DNA from 2 places in the Mesorhizobium sp. RSR565B genome. Region 1 is predicted to be linked to the other one. Evidence: riboswitches for the same ligand, from Rfam matches in the RefSeq annotation. Region 1 holds a riboswitch; the other holds the start of a gene.

Region 1 (5,126 bases):
CACCCGGTAGAGCGGATGATCTGCCTTGTCGAAACCATCTGGCAGCGATTTCGAGGGAACGCGCACGAGATCGCCGCGCAGCGAGTAGGACCAGGCATGGTAGGGGCAAGTGATGAGCCGCGCTTTCAGCCGGCCCTCGCTTTCCTGGCAAAGCTGCGAGCCGCGATGCCGGCAGGTGTTGTGGAAGGCGCGCAACTCGCCGGTGTCGTCGCGCAGCACGACGATTTCCTGCGTGCCGACGCGGAATGTCCTGAATGCCAAAGGCTGGGCAAGATCGGCCTCGCGGCAGACGAGCAGCCAGCTTTTGTACCAGATGGCCTCGAGATCGCGCTGGTAAGCCTCGCTATCCCAATAGCCCGATGACGGTAGCGTCGGTTCGGCCCGGCTCAGGCCGTTATAGGGGTCGCGCTCGCTCGGGTTGGGATGCATGGCTGGCTTCCTATGAAGCGTCAGCCGACACCCCGGCAAATCGTTTGTCAATCAGAGTGCCGCATTGCCGGTTGCAGGCGCGGCGCATAATCATGTCGTGGACATGGGACATTCGGAATTGGGGGGATTCGGACGTGGCCGCACGACAGATGTCGCTTACGCCGGAGCTGGTCGCGCGCTGCTGGCGCGAGATCAGGGACCCCGGGCCTGATCCGGACGCGATGCATCTCGATGAAGCCGACTATGACGCGCTTCTGGATGAATTGCAGGTCGAACTCCCGGATAGCGAACCGCTATGGCTGTTCGGCTATGGATCGCTGATCTGGAAACCGGAAATAGATTATGTCGAGGACCGCGTTGCGCTGGCGCGCGGCTGGCATCGGTCCTTTTGCATGAACATGACGCGCTGGCGCGGCACCAAGGTCAGCCCCGGCCTGATGATGGCGCTGGACCGTGGCGGACAATGCAAGGGCGTCGCCTTTCGGCTGACCGACAATAACCGGCGCGAGCAGTTGGGCCGGCTTTTCCGGCGCGAAGTCACGCTGAAGCCGACAAGCTACCGGCCGCGCATGCTGAAGCTTGCAAGCGAGGCCGGACCGCTCAGGGCATTGGCCTTCGTGATCAACCGCAACGGCCTGACCTATTCCGGCCCGCTCGACGAAGGCAAGATCGTCGAAAGGCTGGCCACGTCCTGCGGGCACTGGGGATCGGGCGCCGACTATCTCTACAACACGGTGAAAAACCTTGAAGAGCGCGGCATTCACGATCGCCATCTGTGGCGGCTGCAGCGGCTGGTTGCCGAGCGGATCACCGCGTTGAACCCGTAACGCCGCATGGCGCATTCGCGCTGTTGGCCGGCGGAATTTGGTTTGCCGGATGCGGCCGTTTCAGCCTATAGTCATGCATGTCGTCGGTTCCGTTAGGGACCAAGAGGGAATGCGGTGAGGGCTGACTTGTTGCCCAATGCCGTGGCTGCCCCCGCAACTGTGTGCGGTAGTCCTCTCCAAGCCACTGAGGATTTTTCCTCGGGAAGGTGGGGAAGGGCGCTGATCCGCGAGCCAGGAGACCTGCCGGCGACAGGGAACTGACTTCGATGCCCTCGGGTGGAGGGCGAAAGGACAAGATATGAATACCGCTTCCGTCTCCCTCGGCGCATCCGTCTCCTCGCAGTCGCGCTTCATGCAGCTCGTGCTTAGCGCGTTTCTGGGCATTTTCGTCGTCGGCGTTGTCGGTTTCTCGCATATCGATGCGGTCCACAATGCGGCGCACGACTATCGCCATTCGATGGCGTTTCCCTGCCACTGACGAGGATCTGACATCATGAACCTGTTTCGCAACGTCGTGTTCATCGCGGCGATCGCAGGGCTCGTGGCGGGTGTCGCTCTCGCCTGCATGCAGGCCTACGCCACCGTGCCGCTGATCCTCAAGGCGGAGGTCTACGAAAAGGCTGGTGGCGGCCATGAGCATCAGCATGCCGCGGCGCCCGCCGCCAACGCTGCGGACACCGATGCCATGAGCACCGCCGCGCCGGCGGAAAATGCGGTGAGCAGCGCAGCACCGGCTGAAGCAGCCGCGCCGGCGGAGGACGAAGGCTGGGCGCCGGCCGACGGCTTCGAGCGTTTCGCCTTCAGTGTCGTCGCCAATATCGTCACCGGCATCGGCTTCGCGCTGGTCCTGGTGGCGGTTTCCGAGTTCGCCGGCGGCATCGGCAGCTGGCGCCAGGGCGTGTTCTGGGGCTTGGCCGGCTTTGCCGTGTTCACGCTGGCGCCAGGCCTCGGCCTGCCGCCGGAACTGCCGGCAATGCCGGCGGCCGATCTCATGCAGCGCCAGATCTGGTGGTGGGCAACGGTGATGACAACGGCGATCGGTCTTGCCCTTATCACCTTCCGCACGTCGGCGCCCCTGACCGTGCTCGCCGTCGTCCTGATCGTCGCCCCGCATATTGTCGGCGCGCCGCAGCCTGACAGTTTCGTAACGCCGATCCCGGAGGGCCTGCATCATCAGTTCGTGGTGGCGGTGACGCTGACCAATCTGGTGTTCTGGCTGGTGCTCGGCGCAGTTGTCGGTGTAGTGCGCGCGCGCTTCGCCGGCACCGCGACCAGCCTGCGCGACAGCTTTGCCTGATCGCAGTTTGACCTTCATCATCGGCGGTGCGCGCTCCGGCAAGAGCGCGCATGCCGAAACTTTGGCGACGGCGTTGCTGCCGCCATGGGCTTATATCGCCACCGCGCTAGCCTATGACGGCGAAATGCGCGAGCGCATCGCGCAGCACCGCTCGCGCCGTGGCGAGGGGTGGGCGACCATCGACGCCCCGCTTGATCTTGCAGGTGCGCTCGAGGCATTGCCGGACAACCAGCCGGTGCTTGTCGACTGCCTGACGCTTTGGCTAACCAATCATATGCTGGCCGATCATGATCTGGAGGGGGAGTGCCGGCGGCTGGCCGATGTGCTTTCGCGGCCGCGCGGACCGTGGTTCGTGGTCTCCAACGAAGTCGGACAAGGCATCGTGCCCGACAATGCGCTGGCACGCCGGTTCCGCGATGCCGCCGGCCGGCTCAACCAGCAGATCGCGGTCGTAGCTGATATGGTGCTTCTGATGGTGGCGGGGCTGCCGCTCAAGGTGAAATGAGATGACCGATATCGACACAAAAGACGAAGAGCGCCATCGCGCCAAGATGGCCAAGCGCAAGGCGGTGCAGGACGCCGAGGTCGCGGAAAAGACGGTCGAGAAGGGGCTGCTGATCGTCAACACCGGACCCGGCAAGGGCAAGACCACGGCTGCCTTCGGGCTGGCGCTGCGCATGCTCGGCTATGGCAAGCGCGTCGGAATGGTCCAGTTCATCAAGGGCAAATGGCACACCGGCGAGAAGGATGCCTTCGCGGCGTTTGGCGACCGCGTCGTCTGGCACACGATGGGCGAGGGTTTCACCTGGGAGACGCAGGATCTGAAGCGCGACATTAAGGCGGCCGAAGCCGCCTGGGCCAAGGCGCTGGAACTGATCGCCGATCCCTCGATCAGCCTCGTCGTGCTGGACGAACTGAACATCGCGCTGCGTTACGACTATCTCGATCTCGACAGAGTGGTGGCGGCGCTGAAAGCGCGGCGCGAAGGTCTGCATGTCGTCGTCACCGGCCGCAACGCCAAGCCGGCGCTGGTCGAGGCGGCCGACCTCGTCACCGAGATGGGCGTGACCAAGCATCATTTTTCGGCCGGCGTGAAGGCACAGCAGGGGATTGAGTTCTGAGGGGCTATCCTCACCTTTTACCCTCCCCCTTGTGGGGAGGGTCGATCCGCGAAGCGGAGCGGGGTGGGGGTCCTCGTAGGGCGCAGTCCCCCGCCCCGGCGCTTCGCGCCGACCCTCCCCACAAGGGGGAGGGTAAAGGAAGGGCGACGGTAAGCTCTCAGGACGTTACCGCGATAAGCACCGCCGACAGCAACCCGAACAGCCCAATCAGCAGATAGTCGGCGACCTGATAAAGTTTCAGCGCCCGCCTGATGTCCAGACTTTCCGCCTCGCGGCGGCCGCCTTCGCCCATGAAGGCATCGTTGACGACAACGCCGCCATAGCTGCGCGGGCCGGCGAGCGCCAGGCCGAGTGCGCCGGCCATTGCTGCTTCCGGCCAACCGGCATTGGGTGAGCGGTGCTTTTTGGCGTCGCGCCGCACTGCTTGCCAGGCGTTGCGGGGATCGGCGCCGTCAACGAGAAAGGCGGCGGCAACGATCAGCAACGCGGTCAGCCGGGACGCCGGCAGGTTGATCCAGTCGTCGAAGAGTGCCGCCGCGCGGCCGAAGGCCTCGTGGTGCGGGGTGCGGTGGCCGATCATCGAATCGGCGGTGTTGGCGGCCTTGTAGGCGACGCCGCCGGCCAGACCGCAGACACCTGTCCAGAAGGCGGGCGCAACGATGCCGTCGGAGAAATTCTCGGCCAGGCTTTCGATGGCGGCGCGGCTGACGCCGGCATGGTCGAGCTTCTCGGGATCGCGGCCGACGATGCGCGCAACCGCGATGCGGCCGAGCGCCAGCCCGCCGGTATCCAGCGAATCGGCCACCGCCTCGACATGTTCGGTAAGGCTCTTTTGCGACAGCAGCGACGAGGCCAGGATTGCCGTGATGATCATGCCGGCAGGAAAGAGCTGCCAGAGCAGGATTTGCACGATGAAGGCGATTGCCGCCGGCACCAGCACGATCACCAGCAGCGCCTGCACGCCGCGGCGGCGACGCAGCGCGTCGGAATCAGTGTCGCGGTTGAGCCTGTGGTCGAGAAAGGCTATCAGCCTGCCGAACCAGGTGACGGGATGGCCGACGGCACGGAACAGCCAGTCCGGGTAACCCAGGATGCGTTCGATGGCCAGCGACAGGAAAGCGATCAGGATCGACATGAAGCTTTCTGATGGAGCGATTACTGTGGTGGATCACGGTGGATCCCTTGGCCGGGCGAGGGCGCTCTTCCCTCACGCGCCACAACCTTTCGTCGATCTCTCGACAGGTATCAATCCGCACTCCTACCCGCTTTTCGAGCTGCCCGCCACCGCCCTGTCACGATTGCCGGAGGCCGCGCGCCTGCGTGAGCTGGCCAGGGTCGCGGCCGGCGCCTATGGCGCGCCTTCGGCCGAGAATGTGGCGGTCGCCCCGGGCACGCAGATCCTGCTGCCGCGCGTCGCCTCGCTGGTCAGCCCCGGCAAGGCGCTGGTGCTCG
Region 2 (5,126 bases), 2.9 Mb from region 1:
TTGCTGCGGTCCATCGCCGGGCTTGAGGAGATCACCTCCGGCGAGCTGAAGATCGCCGGCGAGGTGGTGAACGACGTGCCGCCTTCCAAGCGCGGCATTGCCATGGTGTTCCAGTCCTATGCGCTCTATCCGCACATGACCGTCTACGACAACATGGCCTTCTCGATGAAGATCGGCAAGGAAAGCAAGGCCGAGATCGACAAGCGGGTGCGGCAGGCCGCCGAAATCCTGCAGCTGACCAAATATCTCGACCGCCTGCCCAAGGCCATGTCGGGCGGCCAGCGCCAGCGCGTCGCCATCGGCCGGGCCATCGTGCGCAACCCGAAAGTGTTCCTGTTCGACGAGCCGCTGTCGAACCTCGACGCGGCGCTGCGCGTCGCCACCCGCATCGAGATCGCCAAGCTGAAGGAATCGATGCCTGCCACGACCATGATCTACGTCACCCACGATCAGGTCGAGGCGATGACGCTGGCTGACCGCATCGTCGTGCTGAAGGATGGCCATATCGAGCAGGTCGGCACGCCGATGGACCTCTACAAGAAGCCCGGCAATCTGTTCGTTGCCCAGTTCATCGGCTCGCCGGCCATGAACATCCTGCCGGCGACAATCGACAGGACGGGCAACCCGACAATCGTCAGCCATGTCGGCGGCCGCAAGGCAACGGTGCCGATCGCAACGCCGGCGTCAGCAAAGGGTGCGGCAGTCAGCTTCGGCGTGCGGCCGGAGGATCTGTCGGCCGCCACCGGCGCGGAATATCTTTTCGAGGGCGTGGTGGACTATGTCGAGCAACTCGGCGAGGTGCAGCTTGTCTATGTCGATATCGGCCGCGCTGACCTGCCGTTGGTGACCAAGCTGCCCGGCAATGTCGAGGTCAAGCGCGGGGCAAAGCTGCGACTGACCGCGGATGCCGGGGACCTGCACATCTTCGACGCCGATGGGCACTCCTTCTCGCTCAAGCCGGTGGAAGTGAAGGCGGCTTGAGATAGCTGCGTCGTACAGGCATGAAAAAAGAGCGGCGGGCCAGGCCCGCCGCTCTTTTTTAAGCTTCGGCTGTTAGTTGTTGCCGAACCGATCCCTGTCGCTGCTCTGAGGAACGAACTTCTGTTGGTCGTTCGACGAGTTCAGCAGCTTGTAGACCGCCGAGTTGGTGCCGGTCGACGAAGTGCGGGTGGTGTCGACGGCAGCGGCCGGCTGGTTGGCGCCATTGGAGCCATAATTGTCGCTGCCGGCAAAGGCAGCGCTCGAAACAGCCAGAACGGCTGCGGTGGCAAGAACAATCTTCTTCATTTTAGTCTCCTGAATTTTTCTGATGCCGCCAGCTGCAGCGGATAAGCCCGCCACGTGCTGGAAACCGGCTTTTAGCGGCCGAAAAGGTTACGGTCGGCACCGTGGGCAGGCGCCTGCTCGGCTGGAGCCGACTTCTCAACCGAAGCCGTATGGCCACTATCGGTCGACGTAATCGCAGGCTGGTTGGCGCCGTTCGAACCGTAGTTGTCGCTGCCGGCGAAAGCGCTGCCGGAGATGGCCAAAACGGCGGCGGCAGCAAGGATGATCTTTTTCATTTCAAATACTCCTGAATTTTTTGGGATCCCGAGAGCGACGGGTTAGCCGCCCTTCTTTGGTCGGGATCAGCGATTGCCGTAGAGGTCGCGGTCGGCGCCCTGAACGACAGGCTGCTTGTCAGCGTGCGCCGGCTTCTGAATGGAAGCCGTATACGAGCTGTCGACCGAGACGGCTGGCTGGTTCGCACCATTGGAAGCGTAATTGTCGCTACCGGCGAAGGCGCTGCCGGTGATCGCCAAAACGGCTGCGGCAGTGAGGATGATCTTTTTCATTTTTAGTACTCCAGTTTGTCTGTCCGTCTAGCGGCGTGTCTTGGGAGGAATTCGCGTCGTTCGGACAGCCCCGATGTGGGAAAGCCATAGGCTGGTTTCCAATCACGAAGTTGTTCCGTGTGGACCACGGTCCTGCACCTTGAAATTGTGCCAGGAAGTTCCTCTATGGTCATTTATCGCATTGTTTTCAGCTGCTTATGTCGAACCGAGTGGTTCGCTCCGGTGTCGGTTTCCGGGCCGTCGTTCACACCGTCCTGCACGCATTGTCAACAGAAACGAACCGTTCGGTTCGATTAGAGATTGCTAATAGTAACTTTTCGATACCGTTGAGCCCTTTTTGCCCCCGATCGGAACTGGATCCGCAGCGATTCGAAACGGCGATGATGGCGTCGCAAGAAACGTCTCAGCTCTTTGACCGGCGGCGGGGGGCGTATGCCGCGCGTGTCGCGCCGCATGGATATGATGTCGCTTTCATGCCGACGTCGCGATCGCTGCCGTGATTAGATGATGGCATCTCAGGTGCCGCTTCGTGACGACGCAGCGGAGAATTGGGAAGCCGGTCAGAATCCGGCGCTGCCCCCGCAACGGTGGTGGAGTTGAAGTCGCAACGGGAGACCACTGGGCAAGAGCCTGGGAAGGTGTCGCGATGGTCCGCAAGGACAACTCCAGAGCCCGGAAACCAGCCCGAGATGCATAGACTCGACTGATCGCGGTGGGCGGTCAAGAGGTGGATAGTGCATGTCCGGCGCCGCGCCGGCCTGCGTCCGATCCTTCCTCCATCACCACCAAGTTCAGTCCTTAACCCACGAGGACAGAACTATGGATACGCGCAACGACATGCTGAGGCTCCTGAACGGCCGCAAGCAAGGCTTTTCGCTGGAACAGCCCTTCTACACCGACCCGGACTATTTCAAGCTCGACATGGAGCTTATCTGGTATCGCGACTGGCTGTTCATCGGCCATGATTGCGAACTGCCGAAGCCCGGCAGCTATATCACCGTGCAGATCGGCGATTATCCGGTGGTGCTGGTCCGCGACCAGAAGGGCAACATCAACGCCTTTCACAATTCCTGCCGCCATCGCGGCAGCCGTGTCTGCAACACTGAGAAGGGCATGGCGGCAAAGCTTGTCTGCCCCTATCACCAGTGGACCTACGAGCTTGACGGCCGGCTGCTGTTTGCCCGCCAGATGGCCGACGGTTTCGACAAGAGCCAGTTCGGCCTGAAGCCCGTCGCCTGCGAGAGCGTCGGCGGCTATATCTTCATCTGCCTGGCAAAAGAACCTGCCGACTTTGCGCCGATGCGCGCCATGATAGAGCCCTACCTCAAGCCGCACGGGCTGAATGAAGCCAAGGTCGCCTTCGAGAGCACCATCATCGAGAAGGGCAACTGGAAGCTGGTCTGGGAAAACAACCGCGAATGCTATCACTGCGCCGGCAATCATCCAGAGCTGTGCAAGACATTCCCCGAAGCGCCGACGGTGACCGGCGTGCAGGGCGCCGACAGCGATCCGGAGATGCTGGCGCACTGGGCGAAATGCGAGGCGGCGGGCCTGCCGAGCAAGTTCCGCATCGATCCGGCCGGGCAATACCGCGCCACCCGCGCGCCGCTGCTGCGCGATGCCGTCAGCTACACGATGTCGGGAAAGCGCGCGGTGACGAAGAACCTGTCCGACACTGTTGCCGCCGACCGCATCGGCACCTTGATGCACTACCACTATCCGACGACTTGGAACCACATCCTGATCGACCATGCGGTCACCTTCCGGGTGCTGCCGATCAGCGCCACGCAAACCGCGGTGACGACCAAGTGGCTGGTGCACAAGGATGCGGTCGAGGGCGTCGACTACAACCTTGAGGAGCTCACCCATGTCTGGACCGAGACCAACGACCAGGACCGCCGCATCGTCGAGGAAAACGCCTTCGGCATCCTGTCGCCGGCCTATGAGCCCGGCCCCTATTCGGAGCTGCATGAGGGCGGCGTGATCCAGTTCGTCGAATGGTACGCGGCCTTCATCGGCCCGCGCCTTGCCGAAGGCGGCCGGCCGGCGCTGCGCAGCGTCGCGTGAACTGGAGCAGGCGAAGAGGGACCAGAGGATGAATGCGATGACGGATCTTGGGCTCTATCGCCATCTCGACCAGATGGCGCCGTGGAACGATAGGCTGCAGGTGCTGGAAGTGATCGGCGTCAGCGACGAGGCGCCCGACGTCAAGACCTTCACCTTCCGCTCCGACAACCAGACCTGGTTCCGCTACAAGCCGGGCCAGTTCCTGACGCTGGAACTGCCGACACCGGACGGGCCACTGATGCGCACCTATACGCTGTCGTCGTCGCCATCGCGGCCGTTTTCGATCGCGGTGACGGTCAAGGCGCAGGCCGGCAGCATCGGCACGCGCTGGATGTTCGACAATCTGGTGCCCGGTTCGCATGTCAAGGCCTACGGACCGGCCGGCGACTTCTCGTTGCACAGCCACCCGGCGGCCAAATACCTGTTCATTTCCGCCGGCTCCGGCGTGACGCCGATGATGTCGATGCTGCGCTGGCTGAACGACTGCGCGCCATGGACCGATGTCGGTTTCGTCAACTGCGCGCGGCGTGCCGAAGAGATCATCTTCCGCAAGGAACTCGAACTGCTCGGCGGCCATATGCCCGGCCTGTCGCTCGGCTTCATGATCGAGGAACGTTCCAGCCGCGAGGGCTGGTACGGTCATATGGGGCGCATCGACGCGATCCGGCTGCCCTTGCTGGCTCCGGATTTCCGCGAGCGCGAAATCTTCTGCTGCGGCCCCGATCCGTTCATGCGCGCCGTGCGCGGCATGCTGGATGCCGCCGGCTTCGACATGACGAAATACCATCAGGAGAGCTTTGCCGCGCCTGTGATGGAGGAAATTCCGGCGCCGTTTGCCTCCCCGGTCGAGGACGGCATCGCTGCACCTGTCGAAGCCGTGACGCCGATCCGCTTCTCGCTTTCGGAGGTCGATGCCGGCTGCGTCGCCGGCCAGACCGTGCTGCAGACCGCGCGCAGCTCGGGCGTGCGGATTCCCGCCGCCTGCGAGTTCGGCCTGTGCGGCACCTGCAAGGTGAAGAAGGTCTCCGGCGAAGTCGAGATGAGCCACAATGGAGGCATCCTCGACCACGAGATCGATGACGGTTTCATCCTTGCCTGCTGCTCGAAACCGTTGTCGGCGCTCGAAATCGAGGTTTGAGCGGCGCCGATATCACCGCAACGGTCGCCGACGCAGGCGTTGTGTTCGCGGGTCTTTGTCTTGCCAAGCATAGGCCGAGTGATTTA

The links. A riboswitch is a leader RNA that binds a small molecule or an ion and turns the genes downstream of it on or off. The one in region 1 is predicted to bind cobalamin.
Region 2: it holds a riboswitch for cobalamin, as region 1 does, so the genes downstream of both, ACYG9R_RS08615 (aromatic ring-hydroxylating oxygenase subunit alpha) here and ACYG9R_RS22775 (CbtB domain-containing protein) in region 1, are expected to answer to the same signal.

The regions. Positions count from the first base shown of each region.
Region 1 covers NZ_JBTTIE010000001.1:4,745,461-4,750,586, forward strand. The annotation lists gene ACYG9R_RS22765 (aromatic ring-hydroxylating oxygenase subunit alpha) at 1-429, opposite strand, end outside; gene ACYG9R_RS22770 (gamma-glutamylcyclotransferase) at 564-1,256, shown strand; cobalamin riboswitch at 1,324-1,518, shown strand; gene ACYG9R_RS22775 (CbtB domain-containing protein) at 1,555-1,734, shown strand; gene ACYG9R_RS22780 (CbtA family protein) at 1,750-2,553, shown strand; gene cobU (bifunctional adenosylcobinamide kinase/adenosylcobinamide-phosphate guanylyltransferase) at 2,546-3,058, shown strand; gene cobO (cob(I)yrinic acid a,c-diamide adenosyltransferase) at 3,060-3,674, shown strand; gene cbiB (adenosylcobinamide-phosphate synthase CbiB) at 3,832-4,809, opposite strand; gene cobD (threonine-phosphate decarboxylase CobD) at 4,808-5,126, shown strand, end outside.
Region 2 covers NZ_JBTTIE010000001.1:1,807,831-1,812,956, reverse strand. The annotation lists gene ACYG9R_RS08635 (ABC transporter ATP-binding protein) at 1-981, shown strand, start outside; gene ACYG9R_RS08630 (DUF680 domain-containing protein) at 1,054-1,287, opposite strand; gene ACYG9R_RS08625 (DUF680 domain-containing protein) at 1,359-1,562, opposite strand; gene ACYG9R_RS08620 (DUF680 domain-containing protein) at 1,629-1,835, opposite strand; cobalamin riboswitch at 2,336-2,537, shown strand; gene ACYG9R_RS08615 (aromatic ring-hydroxylating oxygenase subunit alpha) at 2,655-3,902, shown strand; gene ACYG9R_RS08610 (FAD-binding oxidoreductase) at 3,940-5,040, shown strand.